2 linked regions of the Longimicrobium sp. genome follow. The protein of the gene in region 2 binds, or shares a complex with, the protein of the main gene of each other region. Links are inferred from orthologs where the notes say so. Each region holds a gene or a part of one and is shown on either strand. Other genes may lie near its edges.

What was found. Proteins that work in one complex are often made in the same cells at the same time.
Region 1: the proteins of groL (region 2) and metK are in contact, whole or in part, in a cryo-EM structure (PDB 8P4O), measured with the Escherichia coli proteins. The link is inferred for Longimicrobium sp. from one-to-one orthologs.

What each region holds. Positions count from the first base shown.
Region 1 is NZ_DATBNB010000473.1:95-3,600, reverse strand. Bases 366-3,238 are described here. They hold metK (methionine adenosyltransferase), read left to right. Parts: upstream 366-1,165; coding sequence 1,166-2,311; downstream 2,312-3,238. UniProt on the Escherichia coli protein: Catalyzes the formation of S-adenosylmethionine (AdoMet) from methionine and ATP.
Region 2 is NZ_DATBNB010000497.1:2,325-6,899, reverse strand. What follows is about bases 608-3,577. They hold groL (chaperonin GroEL), read left to right. Parts: upstream 608-1,257; coding sequence 1,258-2,898; downstream 2,899-3,577. Other genes in these bases: VIB55_RS13640 (ATP-dependent nuclease), read left to right, coding at 3,236-3,577; groES (co-chaperone GroES), read left to right, coding at 884-1,186; VIB55_RS13655 (hypothetical protein), read left to right, coding at 608-671. Outside these bases: speB (agmatinase), read left to right, coding at 1-314; more of VIB55_RS13655, read left to right, coding at 435-607; more of VIB55_RS13640, read left to right, coding at 3,578-4,575.

The DNA.
Region 1 (3,506 bases), on a different replicon or contig from region 2:
GGTCTCGTCCTTCAGCACGTTCTGGCCGAAGTTCGTGTACAGCCCCGCCAGCCGCTGGTTGATCTGCGACAGGCGCGCCTTGGCGGTGGCATCCAGCCGGGCGCCCGCGCGGACGAAGTTGGTGTAGTAGCGCCACGCCAGCCGCTGCTGCTCCGGCGTCCAGCTGGACTTCTGGGGCGAGTTGTACACCGCCTCGATGCGGCGGAACAGCGCCTCGTTCTGCGTGATCCGGTCGCTGAACGCCGCCAGGCGCGGGGCCATGGTGCGCTCCACGGCCTGGAACTCCGGGCCGTTCATGGTGGAGCTCCACACGCCGTAGATGGTGCTCACCCGGTCCAGCGCAGCCCCGGCGCTTTCCATCGCGGCGAGGGTGTTCTCGAAGGTGGGCGCGGCGGGGTTGGCGGCGATGCGGTCGATTTCCGCCATCTGCTGCGCCATCGCCGCTTCCAGCGCCGGCTCGAAGTCCTGCACCCGCACCTGGTGAAAGGGCGGGACGCCGCCGTACGGGCCCGTCCACTCGGCCAGCAGCGGGTTGCCGGCGGCGCCGGGCACGGCCGCCTGGGCGGCGGGTTCGGGGATGGTCTCGTTGGTCTGCACGGTGGCGCATCCGGCGGCGGCGGTCGCAAGCACCAGCGCGGCGGTGCGGGAAAACAGGGAATCGCGCATTGTGTCCCAGGGTTCGGGCAATCTACCCGCGGCACCCGGTGCCGGGGTCCAGACAGACGGATACACTAACCGGAAACGTTTCGGCGGGGTAGATACGCGGAAGGGCCGCCCGCGTTCCGCCCGGGCCGCAGCTTCGCGGGCCCGGGCCGCATCGAGCCGCGTTCGCCGCCGCCACTTGCGCGATGGGCCGTTCGTGGCTATCATCCCGTCGCGCCTTCACGGGCGCCGCGGCGAGTTGTTGCGATTGCTCCGCGTTATAAATGTGCTAAAGCGCTCGGGGGGCCCCGGCGCATTCGCGTTCAGGGCCCCCTTTCGTTTTTGAGATCACTGGATTCCGGCCTGGCGCGGCAGCGCGCGGGCGGGGCGGGCGCTTTGAAGAGACAGCTTGGCGGGCCCGCCACGTAACGGAAGATCCGCCTAAAGCGTCGCGAGGGCCCGCCCGGCTGGATGGCGGGCCCTTTGCGCAATCCCCCAACACTGCTCTACCGCAGGAGAGCCGATGAGCACCGTGGTTACCGAGACCGAAGCGCCCGCCGCCGTAAGCTATACCTTTACCTCCGAGTCGGTGTCCGAGGGGCACCCCGACAAGGTGTGCGACTTCATCGCCGACAGCATCCTGGATGCCCACCTGGCCCAGGACCCTGCCAGCCGCGTGGCGTGCGAGGTGCTGGTCAAGGAAGACAACGTGGTGCTCGCCGGCGAGATCACCTCGTCCGTGCAGGTGGACTACGAGCAGGTGGTGCGCCAGGCCATCCGCGAGATCGGCTACGTGGATGCCGACCAGCCGTTCCACGCCGATACCGTGAAGATCATCTCCTTCCTTTCGGCGCAGGCCGCCGAGATCGCCCAGGGCGTGGACGAGGAGACCAGCGAGTCCGGCGAGCAGGGCGCCGGCGACCAGGGGATCATGTTCGGCTACGCGACCGCGGAGACGCCGGAGCTGATGCCGCTGCCCATCCTGCTCTCGCACCGCCTGGCCCGCTCGCTGGCCACGCACCGCAAGGGTGGGACGGTCGACTGGCTTCGCCCCGACAGCAAGACGCAGGTGTCGGTGGTCTACGAGGGCAACACCCCCGTGGCCGTCACCGACGTGCTGGTGAGCACGCAGCACGCCGCGGGCGTGTCGCGCGACGAGATCCGCCACCTGGTGGCCACCACCATCATCCCCGAGGCGCTGGGCCACTGGTACCACGACGACCTGCGGATCATGGTGAACCCCACGGGCAGCTTCGTGCAGGGCGGCCCCTCGGCCGACGCGGGCGTCACCGGGCGCAAGATCATCGTCGACACCTACGGCGGCATGGGGCGCCACGGCGGCGGCGCGTTCAGCGGCAAGGACCCGAGCAAGGTGGACCGCAGCGGCGCGTACTTCTGCCGCTTCGTGGCCCGCGAGATCGTCAAGGCGGGGCTGGCCCAGCGCGCCGAGGTGCAGGTGGCGTACGCCATCGGCGTGGCGCAGCCGGTGTCGGTAAAGGTCGACACCTTCGGCACGGGCGACGCCCGCGCGGCGGCCGAGTACGTGCGCGAGAACTTCGACTTCCGGCCGGGCGCCATCATCCAGCGCCTGGAGCTGCTGCAGCCCATCTACCGCAAGACCACCAACTACGGCCACTTCGGCAAGGCCGAGCTGCCCTGGGAGCGGTAGGACTCACGCTGGAACGGGAGTGGATCGAACGTCGCTCCCGCGCGTTGTCATTCTGAAGGAGGCCCCGGGCGGGCAGTAGCGGCCCGGTACGGGTTCAGCCGGGCCGACTGAAGAATCCGCCACGAGGCTGGTTTGGTGCGCTTCGGCAGGTGTGTGGCGGATTCCTCAGTCGCTGCCGGGTGACGGGCGGAGGCAGGCTGGGCGTGGCCGCTCCTTCGGAATGACATACGCGCCTGACCCAGGCCCCTTCGGGGGCCATGCTCGACGGGCGGCATCGTGCCGCGCGTGACCTGAACGAAAGATCGTGGGCAGACGATGGCGATTCGCGCCGTAGCGATGATGTGCATGTGCATGTGTCAGTGCGTCCTCCCCCCGGGAGAGACGGACGGGCGCGCACGTGCACGCAGGTCGCACGGATAGCGCGAGGATCGCCGGGCACAGCCCCGGACACCGATTCCACCCGCCCGGCCCTCTCCACTCACGGAGAGGGCCGGGCTTTTTTGTACCCATAGATCCGGAAGGGATCACACGAACATGAGCATCACCACCGAAGCAGAACGCAAGCTGGGCCTGGGCACGCGCGCCGTGCAGTCCGGGCAGGAGAGCGCCGATTCCGCCACGAACGCGCGGGCGGTGCCCATCTACGCCACCACGTCGTACGTGTTCAACGGGCCGGACCACGCGGCCAGCCTGTTCGGGCTCAAAGAGTTCGGGAACATCTACACCCGCATCATGAACCCCACGTCCGACGTCTTCGAGCGGCGCATCGCCGAGCTGGAGGGCGGCGTGGCGGCCGTGGCCACCAGCAGCGGCCAGAGCGCGCAGACGCTGGCGCTGCTCAACCTGGCGCAGGCCGGCGACAGCATCGTCGCCTCCTCCGCGCTGTACGGCGGCACCTTCACGCTGCTCAAGTACACGCTGGGCCGGCTGGGCATCACCACGCGTTTCGTGGACGGCAACGATCCGCAGGCGTTCGCCGACGCCATCGACGAGACCACGAAGGCCGTGTACGTGGAGACCATCGGCAACCCCAAGCTGGAGGTGCCCGACTTCCGCGCCATCGCCGACGTGGCGCACGCGGCCGGGGTGCCGCTGGTGGTGGACAACACCTTCGGCACGCCCTTCCTCAGCCGCCCCATCGAGCACGGCGCCGACATCGTCGTACACTCGGCTACGAAGTGGATCGGTGGGCACG
Region 2 (4,575 bases):
CCGACGAGATGTGGGCCGACGACGCGTGGCAGGAGCGCGCGTTCGATGCCCTGGGCGACGACGTGTTCATCACCTTCGACGTGGACTACTTCGACCCGTCGCTGATGCCCGCCACCGGCACTCCCGAGCCCGGCGGCCCGCGGTGGTACCCCACGCTGAAGCTGCTGCGCCGCGTGTTCGAGGAAAAGAACGTCATCGGCGTGGACGTGGTTGAGCTGGCGCCCATGGGCGGCAACTCGGCGCCGGACTTCGTGGTCGCGAAGCTCGTGTACAAGATGATCGCGTACCACAGCTTGTCGAAGCGCCGCGGCTGAAGAACAAGGGGTCACGCGGAGGCGCGGAGGTCGCGGAGAACTGCAGAGGTTTGTCTCTGTTCCCTCCGCGTCCTCCGCGCCTCCGCGTGAGATGCAGTTTTCTTCCTGGAAGGAGCAACGATGCCGCGTGAAGTGACGGATGGCGACGGGACCACGTGGAGCCTGGTGGAGGCGTACGCCGGGCTCTCGGAGGATGGCAGGAGCGAGGCGGCGCGCGTGGAGGGCACCGATCGCTTCCGCGTGATCGCCACGCCCACGGGAGGCGCGCAGAGCGTGGAGCTGGAGCTGCCCGCCGGCTGGGCCGACGACCTGTCCGATGACGTGCTGGTGAAGGAGATCGGCGCCGCGGCGGAGTGACAGGTCGAGCATCAACAGGACTGCCACGCCGACAAGATGTCCGCCACTCTGGCGTAAGCTGAAAGGTACGCCGGATGCACTGGGCTGGGCCTGTCGCCGCCTGCTTGACAGCGGGCGGCCACGGGTTATGTTACCCGGGCTGTTAGCACTCCCCGAGTGCGAGTGCTGACAGAAAGCAACCAACCACATCTACGTTCCACGGAGGGTCACTGATGCCTACCGCGACCGATCTCAAGGTCAAGCCGCTCGCGGACCGCGTCGTCGTCAAGGCGCTCGAAGAGAGCGAGCAGATGCGCGGCGGTCTGTACATTCCGGACACGGCCAAGGAAAAGCCCCAGCAGGGCGAAGTCATGGCCGTTGGGCCGGGACGCGTGGAAGACGGCAAGCGCGTTGAGATGGAGCTGAAGGTGGGTGACAAGGTGCTCTACGGGAAGTACAGCGGCACCGAGGTCACCGTCGAGAACGAGCAGTACCTGATCCTGCGCGAGTCCGACGTCCTCGCGGTGGTCGGCTGAACCGTCCCGGCGACCGCCGCACGTTCTGACTGACTGAAATTTTTCCACCCAGATAAAAGAGGATACGAACGATGGCTGCCAAGGAGCTGACGTTCAACACCGATGCGCGCGCCTCGCTGAAGCGCGGCATCGACAAGCTGGCCGAGGCGGTGAAGGTCACGCTCGGCCCCAAGGGCCGCAACGTGGTCATCGACCGCAAGTTCGGCTCGCCGCTGATCACCAAGGACGGTGTGTCGGTGGCCAAGGAGATCGAGCTGGACGACGCCATCGAGAACATGGGCGCCCAGATGGTCAAGGAGGTCGCCACCAAGACCAGTGACCTCGCCGGCGACGGCACCACCACCGCCACCGTGCTGGCCCAGGCCATCTTCCGCGAAGGCCTGAAGAACGTCACCGCGGGCGCCAACCCCATGTCGCTCAAGCGCGGCATCGACAAGGCCGTCGAGGCGGTGATCGCCGAGCTCAAGAGCATCTCGGTGGAGACGGCCGGCAAGAAGGAAATCGCCCAGGTGGGCACCATCTCGGCCAACAGCGACGAGGAGATCGGCAACCTCATCGCCGACGCCATGGAAAAGGTGGGCAAGGACGGCGTGATCACCGTCGAAGAGGCCAAGGGCCTGGAGACCACGCTGGAGACCGTCGAGGGCATGCAGTTCGACCGCGGCTACGTGTCGCCGTACTTCGTGACCGACCCGGACCGCATGGAGGCCGTTCTCGAGGACGCGCTGATCCTGATCCACGACAAGAAGGTCAGCACCATGAAGGACCTTCTGCCCATCCTGGAAAAGGTGGCGCAGATGGGCCGTCCGCTGATGATCATCGCCGAGGACGTGGAGGCCGAGGCCCTGGCCACCCTGGTGGTGAACAAGCTACGCGGCACCCTGCGCGTGGCGGCCGTCAAGGCGCCGGGCTTCGGTGACCGCCGCAAGGCCATGCTGCAGGACATCGCCATCCTCACGGGCGGCCAGCTGATCACCGAGGAAGTGGGCTTCAAGCTCGAGAACGCGGTGGTGAGCGACCTGGGCCGCGCCAAGCGCGTGGTGATCGACAAGGACAACACCACCATCATCGACGGCGCGGGCGACGCGCAGGCCATCCAGGGCCGCATCGCCGAGATCCGCAACGCGATGGACAAGACCACCTCGGACTACGACCGCGAGAAGCTGCAGGAGCGGCTGGCCAAGCTGGCCGGCGGCGTCGCGGTGATCCACGTGGGCGCGGCCACCGAGACGGCCATGAAGGAGAAGAAGGCCCGCGTGGAGGACGCCCTTCACGCCACCCGCGCGGCGGTGGAAGAGGGCATCGTTCCCGGCGGCGGCGTGGCCCTGCTGCGCGCCCAGAAGGCCCTCAAGGCCATCACGCTCGACGACGCCGACGAGAACATCGGCGTGCGCATCATCGAGCGCGCCCTGGAGGAGCCCATCCGCCAGATCGCCACGAACGCGGGCGTCGAGGGAAGCATCGTCGTGGCGCAGGTGCGCAACAACGAGAGCGCGTCGTACGGCTACAACGCCCGTACCGACGAGTACGAGGACCTGGTGCAGGCCGGCGTGATCGACCCCACCAAGGTGACGCGCACCGCGCTGCAGAACGCCGCGTCCATCGCGGGCCTCCTGCTGACCACCGAGGCCGTGGTCACCGAGAAGCCCGAGCCCAAGGGCAGCGCCCCCGCCATGCCCGGCGGCGGCGGCGGCATGGGCGACATGTACTGATGTCGTTGCCGGTGAGGGGTTTACAAACTCTCACCGGGAGTTTCACCGGATAACTCCGGATTCCGTACCCACCGCCCGCAGGGATGCCCTGCGGGCGGTGGTGCGTTCAGGCTCCTTTCGCGGCCTGCACTTCCTCCCACTACTGTGGGTTCTCAGCGAGATGACGGAATGGGCGACGAGCGTGGTGGGCCAATTTATGCAGTGAGCGCTGCTCTACGAAGCGCGCTGTCCGCCCGAGATCCGGGTGATAGAAACTTCTTGCGCTAACCAACAGCTTCCGACAGGGCTGGAGGTTCCGGCCTTACACCAGCGACGAAATTTAAGAGGAATATCGCCGATGAGGATCTCGCGGATAATAATCCAGAACTTTCGTAACTTCCGACACCTAGACGTAACGCTGGGCGAACACGCGGTTCTCGTCGGGGAGAACAAGGTAGGAAAGTCTAACCTACTTGCGGCGTTGCGTCTCGTCTTGGATCCGTCGCTCCCCGACACGGGCCGGATGCTCGGATTCGACGATTTTTGGGATGGGGTGCCGCGCCCCCCGCGTGCAGACGAGCGGATCGTAGTCTCGGTCGAACTCGCGGACTTTCGTGACCAGCCCGCTTGCCTCGCTCAACTTGGCGATTGCCTGATCCAGCCGGATCCGATGGTCGCCGCCCTGACATACGAATTCGGACCACGACGCGATCTCCCACATGTACCAACCAAAGAAGCCGACTACGAATTCCATCTGTATGGAGGACTCGATCCAGACAACCGTCTAGATTCAGAGACCCGACGCCGACTTCCCCTGGTGCTCCTCCCAGCCCTTCGCGACGTCGAGCACAGCCTAGCGTCGTGGCGCCGGTCACCGCTCCGCCCCCTCCTAGACGAGGTCGCCGCTGAACTTGATCGCGATGCACTGGAAGACCTGGCGGGTCGCTACGAGGAACTTGCGCGGGTTCTCGCTGAGGCACCGGAGATCGCCGAACTCGGGCAGCAGATCAGCGGGAGACTGCTCTCCATGGTAGGTGATGTACACGCCTTCCCGGTGCATCTCGGCTTCGCTCCTACCGACCCGGACCGCCTTATCCGCGCGGTCCGCCTGCTGATTGACGAGCAGGACAGGGCTATCGCAGAGGCGAGCCTCGGCTCCGCGAACCTCCTCTTCTTGGTGTTGAAGCAGCTCGAACTCGACCGTTCAGTTAGGGAGGGCCTTCACGACCACACTTTCCTTGCGATCGAAGAGCCCGAAGCCCACCTGCACCCGCACGTGCAGCGGCTCGTTTATCGGAGCCTTCTGCAGCCGCGGGCCCACATGCAGCGAGGCGGCGATGATGGCGCTGGGTTAGGGCAGGCCGATTTGCCGGAGGACGACACGAGCAACGCCATGACGATCATCCTCACGACGCATTCTCCGCATGTTGTAAGTGTCGCACCGGTCCATTCGCTGGTTCTCCTTCGGAGGGGCGACAATGGCGGCTCAGAGGCGGCGTCCACGGCAGGGCTCGCGCTTACCGGGAGAGAGGAGGAGGATCTGGAACGATACCTTGACGTTACTCGGGGAGAAATCGTTTTCGCCCGCGGAGTTATTCTCGTGGAGGGTGAGGCGGAGGCGTACCTGCTGCCCGTTCTCGCAGAAGCGATGGGGCACGACTTGGATCGGTTGGGCGTGACCGTCAGCTCCGTGGCGGG